One region of the Kosakonia oryzendophytica genome, then DNA from elsewhere that is predicted to be linked to it. Evidence: predicted binding sites of a transcription regulator. Region 1 holds the regulator's gene; each other region holds the start of a gene.

Region 1 (5,248 bases):
GGGTCTCGAGCACGGAAATATTGCGCAATAAATCAACCATCGCGTCATTCAGCTTTGCGGTGATGCTTTCCACCTGTTGAGACAGCGTCTGGTACTCCAGCAACGTGCGCTCAATGCGGTTAAACAGCGATCCCAGCAGCGGCAGTGAGGCGAGAAAGCCCGGTTTTTGCTCAAAGGCGTTGATGTCCACCCCTTTGATTTTTTGCAGCAACTCGGTCAGTTGCGTACCGATAATGCCCGCATCTTTTGCCCGCACTTCCTGCATCAGAGAGTCGGAGAACTGCGAGATGCTGTTCATGGTTTTTGCGCCAAAACCCAACGAAAAGGCCGGGTCGGTAATATTGATCGCTTCGACAATATGCTGGATTTGCGCGTGATCCGCCGGGGTTAAATGCTCACTGCCCGGCAGGTCATTCATCGACTGGTTTACTTGCTGCGGCGTTGCGAGGTCAAGCGAGGTATTTTCCGTCATCCAATACGTCCTCAATGGGTAAATGGCAGACAGCGGTAATGTAATCGCTGCTTTTCTGAAGTCTTTATGAAGCTGCCTGCAAAGGCTAATACGTTACAACAGCAGCAAAGTATTAAACAGCCTAATTGTTAGCAAGTATAATAACCGTCTATTAACTTAAATTTCTTATTAAGATGGCAGATATTACACCGGCAAATTTCCTTGAAAATCAGGGAGACGCGCACAACTTTCATCCGATGCCGGGTGCGCGTAATCCGCATCTACAAACGATGCTGCCACGTCTTTTACGTCGTCGCCTGCAGTTTGAGCCGTGGTGGCAGCGCCTTGAGCTGCCGGATGGCGATTTTGTTGATCTCGCCTGGAGTGAAGAACCGTATCAGGCGCGGCATAAACCGCGTTTGGTGGTCTTTCACGGTCTTGAGGGCAGCCTGCACAGCCCTTATGCCCACGGTCTGGTTTATGCGGCCAAACAGCGCGGCTGGCTGGGTGTGGTGATGCATTTCCGCGGCTGTAGCGGCATCCCTAATCGACTCAACCGCATCTATCACTCTGGTGAAACCGAAGATGGCACCTGGTTTTTGCACTGGCTGCGCGAAACGTTTGGCGCAGCGCCGACGGCGGCAGTCGGTTACTCGCTTGGCGGCAACATGCTCGGCTGTCTGCTGGCGAAAGCAGATGACAACCTGCCAGTCGATGCGGCGGTGATTGTGTCAGCACCACTGGTGCTGGAAGCGTGCAGCTACCACATGGATAAAGGTTTCTCCCGCGTCTATCAGCGCTACTTGCTGAACTTGCTGAAAGCCAATGCGGCGCGAAAGTTACGTGCTTACCCGGGGTCACTGCCGTTAACGCTGTCGGCGCTGCGCAAAGTGCGGCGCATCCGCGAGTTTGACGATTTGATCACTGCGAAAATTCACGGCTTTGCCGACGCGCTGGACTACTATCGCCGCTGTAGCGCAATGCCGGTACTGCCGGATATTCGCAAACCGACGCTGATCATTCACGCCAAAGATGATCCATTTATGGATCATAACGTGATCCCGGATATCGGGCATTTGCCGGCGAATATTGAGTACCAATTGACTGAACACGGGGGTCATGTTGGTTTTGTCGGCGGAACATTACGCCACCCGGAAATGTGGCTCGAAACGCGTATTCCGGACTGGCTATCCACTTATCTGGAGTCCAAATGATCATTCCCTGGCAAGATATCGCAACCGAAACGCTGGACAATCTTATTGAGAGCTTTGTCTTGCGCGAAGGCACCGATTATGGTGAACATGAACGTTCGCTTGAACAAAAGGTCGCCGACGTTAAACGGCAACTGCAACGCGGTGAAGCCGTGCTGGTGTGGTCTGAACTGCACGAGACGGTAAATATTATGCCGCGCGGGCAGTTCCGGGACTAACAGGGTGCCGGGCGGCTGGCTATACTGAAAACAATCGTTGATTCAGGGAGTTGCTATGTCCGCCAAACACCCGGTTATTGCCGTCACCGGTTCCAGCGGTGCGGGAACCACCACCACCAGCCTTGCCTTCCGTAAAATCTTCGCCCAGCTTGGTATGCAGGCCGCCGAGGTGGAAGGCGACAGTTTTCATCGCTTTACCCGCCCGGAAATGGATATGGCGATCCGCAAAGCCCGCGATCTTGGGCGGCATATCAGCTACTTTGGCCCGGAAGCAAATGATTTTGGGCTGCTGGAGCAAACCTTTAGCGAGTATGGTCAGACCGGAAAAGGCCAGGCGCGGAAATATCTCCATACCTACGATGAAGCCGTGCCGTGGAATCAGGTGCCGGGTACGTTTACCCCCTGGCAACCCTTGCCGGAACCCACAGATGTGCTGTTTTACGAAGGGCTGCATGGCGGCGTTGTGACGCCGCAGCATGACGTGTCGCGTTATGTGGACTTGTTGGTTGGCGTGGTGCCGATTGTTAACCTGGAGTGGATCCAAAAGCTGGTGCGCGATACCAGCGAGCGCGGGCATTCTCGCGAAGCGGTGATGGACTCCGTCGTGCGTTCAATGGAAGACTATATCAACTTCATCACCCCGCAATTTTCCCGCACCCATATTAACTTCCAGCGCGTCCCGACCGTCGATACCTCAAACCCGTTTGCGGCAAAAGGCATTCCCTCGCTGGATGAGAGTTTTGTGGTGATCCATTTCCGCAATCTGGAAGGGATAGATTACCCGTGGTTATTAGCGATGCTGCAAGGTTCGTTTATTTCCCATATGGACACGCTGGTGGTGCCGGGCGGCAAGATGGGGCTGGCGATGGAGCTGATTATGACACCACTGGTGCAACGGCTGATGGAAGGGAAAAAGATCAAATAGCAGTGGTCGAATTATGCCCGGTAAGCCTGACGCTACCGGGCATCGTCCGTCAGGCTTCGATGACTTCGTAGGAATGGGTGATGTTCACCGCTTTTTCCAGCATCAACGCTACGGAGCAATACTTCTCCGCCGACAGATCCACCGCCCGGGAAACCGCCGCATCTTTCAGATCGTGGCCGGTGACAATAAAGTGCAGATTGATATGCGTAAACAGACGCGGCGCTTCTTCGCGACGTTCCGACGTCAGTTTCACTTCGCAGTCCGTCACGTTATGACGCCCTTTTTGCAGGATAGAAACCACGTCGATCGCGCTGCATCCGCCTGCGGCCATCAGCACCATTTCCATCGGGCTTGGCGCTTTGTCACCTGAGTTGCCGTCCATCAGGATTTGGTGACCCGATGCGGACTCACCGAGGAACGTTAACCCTTCCACCCATTTCACACGAGCCTGCATTTTGATTTACTCCGGAGTTGCAATTTTCTTTACAGATTACGCGCACATAACAAAAGTCGCAACGGAAGGCGACCTGCGTCATGCTGAAGCGAGACACCAGGAGACATGCGGTAAAAGCTATGCTAAAACAATCTGGATGCTACAGAGATACATTGACATTACGCATGTACGCAAAGGACATCATTGATTAGAGGCCGCAGATAACGCTGACGGTCCACTTCCGAGGATTTTGGAAGCGAAGACACGAAGTCGAATGATAGCGTGTTTAGATTGCAACCCCAGACGCAGGGTGCACATCCTGTGTCTGGAGACAGCTTATAACAGAGGATAATCGCGCATGGTGCTTGGCAAACCGCAAACAGACCCGACTCTCGAATGGTTCTTGTCTCATTGCCACATTCATAAGTACCCGTCGAAGAGCACGCTGATTCACCAGGGTGAAAAAGCGGAAACGTTGTATTACATCGTCAAAGGCTCAGTGGCAGTGCTGATCAAGGATGAGGAAGGGAAAGAGATGATTCTCTCCTACCTGAATCAGGGAGACTTTATCGGTGAACTGGGACTGTTCGAAGAAGGTCAGGAGCGCAGTGCATGGGTACGCGCTAAGACCGCATGTGAAGTGGCCGAAATCTCCTACAAAAAATTCCGTCAGTTGATCCAGGTTAACCCGGACATTCTGATGCGTCTCTCCTCGCAAATGGCGCGCCGCCTGCAGGTCACGTCGGAGAAAGTGGGTAACCTCGCCTTCCTGGACGTAACAGGTCGTATCGCACAAACACTGTTGAACCTGGCGAAACAGCCGGATGCCATGACCCACCCGGACGGCATGCAAATTAAAATTACCCGTCAGGAAATTGGTCAGATCGTCGGTTGCTCCCGTGAAACGGTGGGCCGTATTCTGAAAATGCTGGAAGATCAGAACCTGATCTCCGCCCACGGTAAAACCATCGTGGTTTACGGAACCCGTTAATCCGCAAAACGGCGCGTTGATCATCCGGCGCGCCGTTTTTGTTTCCTCATGTGGCGCAGGCTGATTTATCACCCCGAAATCAACTATGCACTGCGACAAACGCTGGTGTTATGTTTGCCCGTGGCGATTGGGTTAATCGTCGGCCATCTCCAACAGGGCCTGCTGTTTTCTCTGGTTCCTGCCTGCTGCAATATTGCCGGTCTTGATACCCCGCATAAACGCTTCTTTAAACGTCTGATTATTGGCGGTTCGCTGTTTGCCGGATGCAGTCTTGCCGTACAGCTTCTGCTGGCCGAAGCCCTGCCTCTGCCGCTGATTTTTACCGTTCTCACTTTACTGCTCGGTGTGACCGCCGAGATCAGCGCATTGCACGGGCGGCTGCTGCCTGCGTCGCTGATAGCCGCCATCTTCACGCTGAGTCTTGCGGGCAGTATGCCCGTGTGGGAGCCCCTGCTAATTTATGCACTGGGTACACTCTGGTACGGCGCGTTTAACTGGTTCTGGTTCTGGATGTGGCGCGAACAGCCGCTGCGCGAATCACTCAGCCTGCTCTACCGGCAACTGGCTGATTATTGCGAAGCCAAATACAGCTTGTTGACGCAACATGCCGATCCGGAAAAAGCCTTGCCGCCGCTACTCGCACGCCAACAAAAAGCGGTGGATATGATAAGTACGTGCTATCAGCAACTGCATATGCTGGCGGCCAATCAACACAATGATTACAAACGTCTGCTGCGCGTCTTCCAGATGGCGTTGGATTTACAGGAGCATATTTCTGTCAGCCTGCACCAGCCGGAAGAGGTGCAAAAACTGGTGGAACAGACCCATGCTGAACAGGTGATCCGCTGGAATGCACAAACCGTCTCCGCCCGCCTGCGCGTCCTGGCGGATGACATTCTCTATCATCGCTATCCGACACGTTTCACCATGGACAAGCAGGTTGGCGCGCTGGAAAAAATCGCCCGCCAGCATCCGGAAAACCCGGTCGGTCAGTTTTGCGCCTGGCACTTTAGCCGTAT
Region 2 (5,248 bases), 2.5 Mb from region 1:
GGAAGCTATCGCTTCGCTGGAAGATTTGGGCGCCGGATTTGCGCTGGCGACTCACGATCTGGAGATCCGCGGCGCCGGTGAACTGCTGGGCGAAGATCAGAGCGGTCAGATGGAAACCATCGGTTTCTCACTCTATATGGAGTTACTGGAAAACGCCGTTGATGCGTTAAAAGCGGGACGCGAACCCTCACTGGAAGATCTCACCAGCCAGCAAACAGAGGTGGAATTGCGCATGCCTTCGCTGTTGCCGGATGACTTTATTCCGGACGTGAACACACGTTTGTCATTCTATAAACGCATCGCCAGTGCAAAAGACGAGAATGCGCTGGAAGAGATCAAAGTTGAGCTGATTGACCGCTTTGGCCTGTTGCCGGATGCCGCGCGCACGTTGCTGGACATCGCTTTGCTGCGCCAGCAGGCGCAGAAGCTCGGCATCCGTAAGCTGGAGGGTAACGAAAAAGGTGGGGTGATTGAGTTTAATGAAAAAAATCACGTCAACCCGGCGTGGCTGATTGGTTTGTTGCAGAAGCAGCCGCAACATTTCCGCCTCGACGGCCCTACACGGCTGAAATTCATACAGGATCTTGGCGAACGCAAAACCCGCATGGACTGGGTGCGTAGCTTTATGCAGCAGTTAGCGGAAAACGCCCTTGCCTGACTCACATTACGCAACCGGGCCATCAGGCCCGGTTTGTGTTTAAAGCGCAACATTTACAAATTTTTTGCAATGCGCCAGGACTTCCCGACATGCGGGCACACCATAATCCCATTAGTTTGCCACATAAAAATAACCTTATGATTTACATGGATTATGGTCATGATCAAAAATTCGCGCTTTGCTCATTGGATAACGCTCTTCGCTGTTGCCGCGACGGTCGCCCTTTCTCTGCCCGCACGGGCAAATAGCTGGCCGTTGCCCCCCGCAGGAAGTCGCGTCGTTGGCGAGAACCGTTTCCACGTGGTGCTTAACGATGGCGGTTCGCTGGAAGCCATCGCTAAGCAGTACAATGTCGGTTTTCTGGCGCTGCTGCAGGCCAATCCTGGCGTGGATCCCTATGTACCGCGCGCGGGCAGCGTACTGACGATCCCGTTGCAAACCCTGCTGCCGGACGCCCCACGTAAAGGCATTGTGATTAACCTGGCCGAACTGCGTCTGTATTACTATCCGGCCGGTAAAAATGAAGTCATTGTCTACCCGATCGGTATTGGCCAACTGGGCGGCGATACGCTAACCCCCACCATGGTCACAACCGTCTCTGATAAACGCGCTAACCCCACCTGGACGCCAACCGCCAATATTCGGGCACGCTATAAAGCCCAAGGCATCGATCTTCCTGCCGTTGTTCCAGCCGGGCCGGATAACCCGATGGGCCATCACGCTATTCGTCTGGCGGCCTTCGGCGGGGTTTATCTGCTGCATGGCACCAATGCCGATTTCGGCATCGGAATGCGGGTCAGCTCCGGTTGCATCCGCTTGCGCGATGGCGACATCTCCGCCCTCTACGCGGCAGTCTCGCCGGGAACACCCGTGAATATTATTAATACCCCGATTAAAGTCTCGGTTGAGCCTGACGGCAGACGGCTGGTGGAAGTCCATCAACCGTTATCAAAATCCATCGATGACGATCCGAAAACGCTACCGATTGTACTGAATGCGGCGATGCAGGCATTCCAGGACGACGCACGCAGCGATGCGCAAGTAATGATCCACGCGATGGAAATTCGCTCTGGCATGCCTGTTGATGTTAGCCGCCATGCCGACCCGTCGGTACAAATGCTGTAACCTACCCTGATACGCGAAAAGGCCCTGCTTATGCAGGGCCTTTTTTTGGCAGTGGCAAAGGTCTGTGAGGGTAAGACCTTATTTGTAGAGAACCGCAGTACCATGCAGTTTATCGGAACCGGTCACAGAGGTGATGCGGTAGGATTTCGCCCCCATCTGCTCTGCTTTCTGGGCCAGTTTATCTTCAACAGAAGAGAGGTTTGTGCTGGCAGTGACGCCAACAGTGGCAACTTCCTGCTGACCCGCAGGGGCGGATTGGACTTCAACCGCAGCCATGCTGGCAAAAGAGAGTGAGCTGAGTACTGCGGCGGCAAAAAGCGCTTTTACGTTTGTCATGATTGTTTACCTGTATGCAGATGATAGATGTCGTCAACGAATATGTTAACGATCGATAGGTAAATGTTAGTTGTGATCTATGTCACACGTCAACACATTTTTGTAATGATCGTTAGTTAAAATATTAATTTCTTAAAATTCATAAGCATAGTATTTATTAATTTGTGCTGTTTTGCTGCTGGTCAGGCTGACATATTGTTTTTATAATGTCTGTTCAACAAACCAACACAGGTAAGCGGCACTATGTCGACTGAGATCACCAGTTGCAGCAAAAAAAGCCGTGGCCGACCGAAAGTGTTCGACAGGGAAGCGGCGCTCGACAAAGCCATGACGCTGTTCTGGCAGCATGGCTACGAAGCCACATCATTATCCGACCTCGTAGAAGCAACCGGGGCGAAAGCACCGACGCTTTATGCCGAGTTCACCAATAAAGAAGGGTTGTTCCGCGCGGTGCTGGATCGGTATATCGCGCGTTTCGCCACGCAACACGAAGCATCGTTGCACTGCGAGGAAAAACCTATTGAGCAGGCACTACTGGACTATTTCACCGCCGTGGCGAAATGTTTCACCAGTACGGATACGCCAGCCGGCTGTTTTATGATCAATACTTCCGCGACGTTAGCGGCCTCTTCACAGGCAATTGCGAAGACCATCAAGTCGCGCCACGCACAGCAGGAAGAAACGCTACTCAAGTTCCTGATACAGCGCCAGCAGCGAGGAGAGATCCCCGCAGGCGCAGATCCGCAGGCGCTGGCGCAGTTTCTCGGTTGTATATTGCAAGGCATGTCAATTAGCGCGCGCGAAGGTGCAAGTTGTGAGAAATTGCTGCAAATCACCAAAACTACGCTGCGATTGTGGCCCGATCTGATCAAACCCTGAGTTGTTCACACCCGGCGGCGAGTGGCTTGCCGGGTGACTCTACCAATAGCTAATACCTATCTTAACAATAGGTAGAAACTTTCAGCGTTTTTCCCCGCTTTGCTAAGATTAATTGTGATTATTGCTGTGCTAATGATTAGTACGAGTGATGTATAAATTATAAGTGTCATGAAGACGCGCTAAGCTATGACTTTCCCTTACTCTCGCTCTACCTGTTGTACTGAATTATACCGTTGATATAGGGCATTTCACTGTACTTAACACATGCATAAGGAAAATGAACATGATTTTGCTATTACCATTCATTAAAGTGTTAATAGTAATAACATTGTTATGTGGTCTGTGGGTGGTGTGTGGTGGTTCGGTACTGTTTGCGTTTATTTCTGTTTTAATCACCGGCCTGCTGGTAATTCGCCAACACGACTTTATTTGATGGTTAAAAAGCCTTGCATCGCTGCAAGGCTTTTTACATGAAAAAAGGCTCCTCAGCCTGAGCAATTGAGGAGCCAACATGCAGAGTACTTCTGTTTTACGCTTTGTTATTCAAAATAAGCTGACCATTGTTATCCAGCGGAATTTGCGTTCCCGGATCTTTATCCATGCGAATTTTTCCTTGCTGGTCGCCAATCTTGTACGTCACGTCGTAACCGATCATTTTCTCGGATTTGTCATAGACGGTTTTACAGCGTTGCTGGGTCGTGGTGTAGGTGTCCCTTTCCTGCATCCCGCCCTGGATTTGGTTACCGGCGTAGCCGCCACCCAGCGCGCCGACGACGGTAGCAACATCTCTGCCCCGGCCGCCGCCAAACTGGTGACCCAACACCCCACCAGCCACTGCGCCCAGAACAGAACCGGTAATGCGGTTCTCATCCTGTACTGGCCGGCGGTGTGTCATGGTGACGTTGCGACACTCCTCACGGGGCGTTTTAATGCTCTCTTTGATTGGCGTGGCGGAAACCACCTGCGCATACTGGGGACCACGGTCAAATACATTCAGACTGGCAACCGCGGCAACGCCCAGTGCAGCGGCCACGCCAATCCCGATACCCGCTAACATTGATTTATTCACAGGATTATCTCCCTCGTTTGCTATTAGCAACAATTTTGCAACTTCGGCAATCGTTAAGCCAATCGGAAAGAGAGGAAAAAATGGGATATATAGGGGAGAAATCAGGATATTCAGAGTTGTCTGAACGCTATAGCGGCCGCAGGCAGACGGAAATACTGCTCCCTGCGCGAGTAGCCAGGGAGCAGGAAGGTGTATTAGTGCAGTTTCAACCGTGGGCGAATCACCCGATTAATACTGCCTACCAACATCATCAGGCCTGTTTTGAAATAACCGTGCAGTGCAATCTGGTGCATACGATACAAGGAAATATATACGAAGCGGGCAATACGGCCTTCAATCATCATTGAACCGCGCATCAGGTTCCCCATCAGGCTACCCACGGTCGAGAAGTTCGACAGCGAAACCAGTGAGCCGTGATCCTTATACACATAAGATTTCAGCGGCTTGCCTTTGATCTGCGCCAGAATGTTATGCAGGGCGAGGCTGGCCATCTGGTGCGCCGCCTGTGCGCGCGGCGGAACAAAACCACCTTCAGGACGGGCGCAGGAGGCGCAGTCGCCGATGGCATAAATGTCCGCATCACGCGTGGTTTGCAGCGTTGGTTCAACCACTAATTGATTGATACGGTTGGTCTCCAGACCACCAATCTCTTTCATAAAGTCAGGCGCTTTGATGCCCGCCGCCCACACCATCAGATCGGCGTTAATGTATTCGCCATCTTTGGTATGCAAACCGCCTTCATCAGCGCTGGTGACCATGGTCTGCGTCAGTACACGCACGCCCATTTTGGTCAGCTCGCTATGTGCAGCCCCGGAAATACGCGGCGGCAACGCAGGCAAAATGCGCTCTCCCGCTTCAACCAGCGTCACGTTCAGCGCTTCATTGGACAGACCTTTGTAACCGTAGCTGTGCAGCTGTTTTACTGCGTTATGCAGTTCCGCAGAGAGTTCAACCCCTGTCGCACCGCCGCCAACAATCGCAATATTCACTTTGCCATTGGCGCCAAGGTTAGCGGAGTATTTCAGGAACAGGTTCAGCATCTCCTGGTGGAAACGACGCGCCTGATGCGGGTTATCAAGGAAAATGCAGTGTTCTTTTACACCCGGCGTATTGAAATCATTGGAGGTGCTGCCCAGTGCCATGATCAGCGTGTCATAGGCCAGTTTTCGCTCCGGCACCAG
Region 3 (5,248 bases), 2.3 Mb from region 1:
GATGCAGGTTTTGCCCTACCAATTGATGACATTGCTCACATAATGCTGCGCCGTCGGCCGTTAACTGCACCAACACGCCGCGCTTGTCATGTGGATTCGGGTTACGTTCGATCCAGCCTTTACACACCAGTCTGTCCAGCATGCGAGTCAGGGCGCCGAGATCGACAGAAAGCACTTTTTTTAGTTCCACCGGGGTAATGCACACCTGGCAGCGGATAGAACAGAGCACCTTAAATTGGGTGGCTGTCACATCCAGCGGCGACAGATAGTCGTTCAGTAAACGATCTTTTTTTTGGTTAACCATGTGGATCAAACGGCCAAGAGGAATGATGTCGTTAAATAGATCATTCGTACTTTTCACAATGGTTGCCCCGGCAAGTAGATTAGTCACGGCAGATATTATTGCTCAGGCAAATATAAGTCAACCGAATGAGTTGACCGATGCCACTATTTGCTAAAACACGGGAGGATGTAAAAAAATTTCCAGCGTAAACAATCTAATAGCTTTATTTTTTCGTGCTGTGACCATCCGCAAACCCTGCTTTCGCCTTCGCGTTAAGGCTATACTGCGAACGTTTTGACCCCCTCAAGGAGTGATGCGCATTATGCTGGAATTAGTGAAAGTGATTGGCCTCGGGCTGGTGGTATTGTTGCCGCTGGCAAACCCGCTAACCACCGTCGCGCTGTTTTTAGGGCTGGCGGGGAATATGAACAGCGCTCAACGCAACCAGCAGGCGCTGATGGCATCGGTCTATGTGTTCATCATTATGATGGTGGCGTATTACGCCGGGCAGCTGGTGATGAGCACCTTCGGCATTTCGATCCCGGGATTACGCATCGCCGGTGGGTTGATTGTTGCCTTTATTGGTTTTCGCATGCTGTTTCCGCAGCAAAAGCCGCACGAGTCGCCGGAAGCCAAAACCAAATCTGAAGAGCTGCAAGATGAGCCTGGCGCCAATATCGCCTTTGTGCCGCTGGCGATGCCCAGTACCGCCGGGCCAGGCACCATTGCGATGATCATCAGCTCTGCGTCGACGATCCGCCACGGCACAGCGTTCCCTGCGTGGATTATCACCGTTGCGCCGCCGCTTGTTTTTGCCATTGTGGCCGTTATCCTGTGGGCAAGCCTGCGTAGCTCCGGCGCGATTATGCGGCTGGTGGGAAAGGGCGGCATTGAGGCTATCTCCCGGCTGATGGGTTTTTTGCTGGTCTGTATGGGTGTGCAATTTATCATTAACGGGGTGCTGGAAATTATCACCACCTTTCATGCAGGGGCATAATGGGAACGCGTATCGGGTTTGCCATGATTGCGCTCAGTCTGCTGCTGGTAGGCTGCCAACAGCGAGCGATCGTTGAGGCACCGCTCGGGCAAAAAAGCTTTACCAGCTATCAGCAGCAAACCCGTGCGTTTGTTGCCGCACACCGCGCTTTTCAGACGCTGGATAAAAATACCGAATTGCAGTTAAACACGCCGCAGGAGTGGCGCCCTGCGTCACCCGCGCGCAAGGGCATTTTGCTGATCCACGGACTGGGCGATGGCCCCGCCTCGTTTGTGGATATTGCACCGCAACTGGCGAAACAGGGTTTTCTGGTGCGCACGGTGTTGCTGCCAGGGCACGGTACGCGGCCTGCCGATCTGTTGAGTGTCAGCGCCGATCAGTGGCGCGAAGTGGTGCAAGAGCAGGCGGATATTCTCGCAAAAGAGGTGGATTCGCTGTGGGTCGGTGGGTTTTCAACCGGTGGTAATCTGGCACTGGATTATGCCATGACGCATCATGACAGCGTGCAGGGGCTACTCTTATTCTCTCCGGCCTTCAAGTCCAGTACTGGCTATGATTTCCTTGCGCCGACGGTCGCGCTGTTTCGCGACTGGCTACGCCCGCCAGGCACCCTTTTTCCCCAGCAGATCGCCACGCGCTATTTACGCGTTCCGACGAATGGCTTTGCGCAGTTCTGGTGGACAGCGGCCCGTGCGCAGGACTGGCTGGCGCAAAAGGCCTGGGACAAACCCGCGCTACTGGTGCTGGCTGAGCACGATTCGGTGCTGAATACCCGTTGGATCCTTGAGCATTTTGACCGCAGTTTTACCCACCCCGCGAGCCGGGTCATTTGGTGCGGTACACCGCCGGTAGGCGTGGTAAAAGCGCCGCGAATCCTGGTGAAAACCGATGTCTTGCCGCAAGATCGCATCAGCCAGTTTTCCCATATGTCGGTCCTCTTCTCACCGCAAAACCCGCTCTATGGGCGCAAAGGCAGCGTGGTATTGTGCGCGAACGGGCAGCCGGAAGCCGTAGCCAGACGTTGCCTGGCGGGAGAAGAAGTGTGGTATTCCGATTGGGGGTTGGTCGAGCCGGATAAAATTCATGCCCGGCTGACCTGGAATCCGTGGTTTGACTGGCAAACCACGGTGATGGATTCGGTCATTTCGCAGCAGATGTAATGACTTACGAGTGACTGGGGCTGGTCTGTTCTTCCAGTTTTACCGGCCAGCGGCGGAAAATCAATACGGACCACACCAGCGCGGCAACCGCCGGGATCGCCCCGGCATAGCCGATGGCGTCCATCGACCAGTGCAGGCTCATCTGATTCCCCACCAGCGCGCCGGCGCCGATGCCGATATTGAAAATGCCGGAAAAGAGCGACATCGCTACGTCAGTGGCATCCGGGGCCAGCGCCAGCACTTTGACCTGCATACCCAGCCCGATAACCATGATGGCGATACCCCAGAAAATGCTCAGTACCGCCAGATGTATTTCGCTACCGGATGCCGGTAACATCAGCACCAGTGAGGCAACCAGCATCGCAATAGCGCCACTGATCAGCCCGGATGCATGCTGATTGCCGAGTTTACCAAACAGTACGCTACCAATGATCCCCGCGCCGCCAAGCAGCAACAACAGCACCGTAGCGAAGTTGGCGCTAAAGCCCGCAACGTTCTGCACAAACGGCTCGATATAGCTGTACGCCGTATAATGGGCAGTGACCACGACCACGGTCAGCAGATAAATGCACATCAATGCCGGGCGACGGAACAGCAGCGGCAGGCTTTTCAGTGAGCCGGAATGTTCACTTGGCAGTTTTGGCAGCAGTTTGACCAGGCAGACCAGCGTAATTAATGCGCCCAGGCCGATGGCAAAAAAGGTGGTGCGCCAGCCGAAATATTGCCCGACCACGCGACCAATTGGCAGCCCCAGCACCATGGCCAGCGCGGTGCCGGTGGCGATCAGGCTTAACGCCTGCGCCCGTTTGCCCGCCGGGGCGAGGCGAATAGCCAGTGACGCAGTGATCGACCAGAAAATGGCATGTGCGAAGGCAATACCGATGCGGCTCAGTACCAGCGCCTCGAAATTCCATGCCAGGAAGGAGAGAACATGGCTGGCAATAAAAAGCACAAATAAGCCAATCAACAGCTTACGGCGTTCAATCTGGCTGGTCAGCAGCATAAATGGCAGCGACATCAACGCCACCACCCATGCGTAAATGGTCAACATGATCCCCACCTGCGCGGTCTCCATGTCGAAGCTTTGCGCAATGTCTGACAGCAGCCCAACGGGGACGAATTCGGTGGTGTTAAAAATAAAAGCGGCAACGGCAAGCGTTACCACCCGTAGCCACGCGACTTTTCGTGAAACCGTATTCGTTGTCATAAAAATGTTTAGCCAGGTGATGGAAAAGGGAGAGGGCGTGATCTTAAGGCTTTTGCTGGCGAAAATACAAACAATTTGTGATGCAGATCTCATTTTATGGCGAGATGGAAAATACCCATTGCATCGGGATCTAATAGCGTTCAAAAACAGAGAACAATAAAGAGGAACTGCTATGCAAACAATCGACTTCTATATGGTAGACGCTTTCAGCGATCGCACCTTTGGCGGTAATGCCGCCGCCGTTTGCCCACTGACCGAGTGGCTACCGGATGAGGTACTGCTGAAGATGGCGCAGCAGCATAATCAGTCTGAAACCGCGTTTTTTGTGCGTAACGACAGCGGCTTTGAGCTGCGCTGGTTTACCACGCAATCTGAAATTAACCTCTGCGGGCATGCCACGCTCGCTGCTGCACATGTGATTTTTGAATATCTCGATTACCCGGATACCGCGATCCGCTTCACCACCCGTTTCGTCGGGGAGCTGAAAGTGACGCGCAATGGCGACTGGTTAACGCTCGACTTCCCGGCATGGTCGACGGAAGCGGTGGCGAATCCGCCCGCGCTACTGTTGACCACGCTCGGTATCGCAGCGGCGAAAGAGGTGCGCGTTGGGCGTGACTATCTGGTGGTGTTGGAAAACCAGGCGCAAGTCGAAGCCCTGCAACCGGATATCGCCGGTATGGTCCCATTGGGGAAAATGGTCTGCGTGACCGCGCCGGGTGAGTCGGTGGATTTTGTCAGCCGCTTCTTCTGCCCTGGCGAATCCGTACCGGAAGACCCGGTCACCGGCTCGGCCCATAGCATGCTGATCCCGTACTGGGGTGAAAAACAGGGCAAACAGGTGATGCAGGCGCGGCAGGTTTCTGCCCGGGGCGGGGATCTGCGCTGCGAGTGGCGGGGCGATCGCGTGCTGATTGGCGGCCAGGCAACATTGTACCTGATGGGGAAAGTGTTTCTGCGTGATGTTACGGGGGGGTAATGCCGGGCATGTCGTTGGATGGTGATGACACCTTGCCGACAGCCATACCCGGTACATGCTCACTTCAACGATGCGCCACCGCAGATCACCAGTTCCTGGCCGGTGATGGCTGCGGCATCGGCTGACAACACAAACCCTACCAGCGCTGCCACTTCCTGCGGTGTGATCAGACGCCCAATGGGCGGCACGTTTGGCGGCGAGCTTTCCCGTCCTGGTGCGCTCAGCATCGGGGTTTGCGTTGCGCCGGGCGCGACCACATTGGCGGTAATGCCGCGCGGTGCCAGTTCTGCCGCCCAGCTTCGTACCATGCCCACCAGCGCTGCTTTGGTCGCCACATACTGTGAACGCCCGGCTGCGCCGCGTGATGTACGGCTGCCAATCACCACAATCCGCCCGCCTGCCTGCATCTGGGGAGCAAAATGGTTGGCCAGCGTTTCTGCGGCCTGCACATGCAGCCGCCATAAACGCTGGCTGGCAGCGGCATTCAGTTCGCCAAGCGGTGCGGCGGCCATCATGCCAGCGGCATGGATCACCGCCTGCGGCGTTTCAAGCCCGTTGAGCGCCTGGCGCAAAGCGGCGTCATCGCTTAAATCGACCTGCAAACTGCGAAAGGCCGTGGTAT

The links. Region 1 encodes CRP, which controls carbon source genes, mostly activating them, when cyclic AMP is high. Its sites were predicted from a motif close to ATGTGANNNNNNTCACAT; they were not measured.
Positions count from the first base shown of each region.
Region 2: a site for CRP is predicted at 2,190-2,207, ahead of bhsA (multiple stress resistance protein BhsA). Genes of this name have one in related genera too.
Region 3: a site for CRP is predicted at 3,723-3,740, ahead of O9K67_RS13195 (PhzF family phenazine biosynthesis protein). Genes of this name have one in related genera too.

Region 1 covers NZ_CP115659.1:464,208-469,455, reverse strand. The annotation lists gene O9K67_RS02150 (toxic anion resistance protein) at 1-472, opposite strand, end outside; gene O9K67_RS02145 (hydrolase) at 646-1,665, shown strand; gene O9K67_RS02140 (YheU family protein) at 1,662-1,880, shown strand; gene O9K67_RS02135 (phosphoribulokinase) at 1,936-2,805, shown strand; gene O9K67_RS02130 (OsmC family protein) at 2,855-3,259, opposite strand; gene crp (cAMP-activated global transcriptional regulator CRP) at 3,597-4,229, shown strand; gene O9K67_RS02120 (YccS/YhfK family putative transporter) at 4,278-5,248, shown strand, end outside.
Region 2 covers NZ_CP115659.1:3,094,203-3,099,450, forward strand. The annotation lists gene mfd (transcription-repair coupling factor) at 1-658, shown strand, start outside; gene ldtC (L,D-transpeptidase LdtC) at 818-1,783, shown strand; gene bhsA (multiple stress resistance protein BhsA) at 1,862-2,119, opposite strand; gene O9K67_RS14990 (TetR/AcrR family transcriptional regulator) at 2,363-2,998, shown strand; gene O9K67_RS14995 (glycine zipper 2TM domain-containing protein) at 3,528-4,067, opposite strand; gene O9K67_RS15000 (NAD(P)/FAD-dependent oxidoreductase) at 4,262-5,248, opposite strand, start outside.
Region 3 covers NZ_CP115659.1:2,729,155-2,734,402, reverse strand. The annotation lists gene marR (multiple antibiotic resistance transcriptional regulator MarR) at 1-361, opposite strand, end outside; gene O9K67_RS13210 (MarC family NAAT transporter) at 606-1,280, shown strand; gene O9K67_RS13205 (alpha/beta hydrolase) at 1,280-2,440, shown strand; gene O9K67_RS13200 (sugar transporter) at 2,445-3,647, opposite strand; gene O9K67_RS13195 (PhzF family phenazine biosynthesis protein) at 3,820-4,626, shown strand; gene O9K67_RS13190 (SDR family NAD(P)-dependent oxidoreductase) at 4,686-5,248, opposite strand, start outside.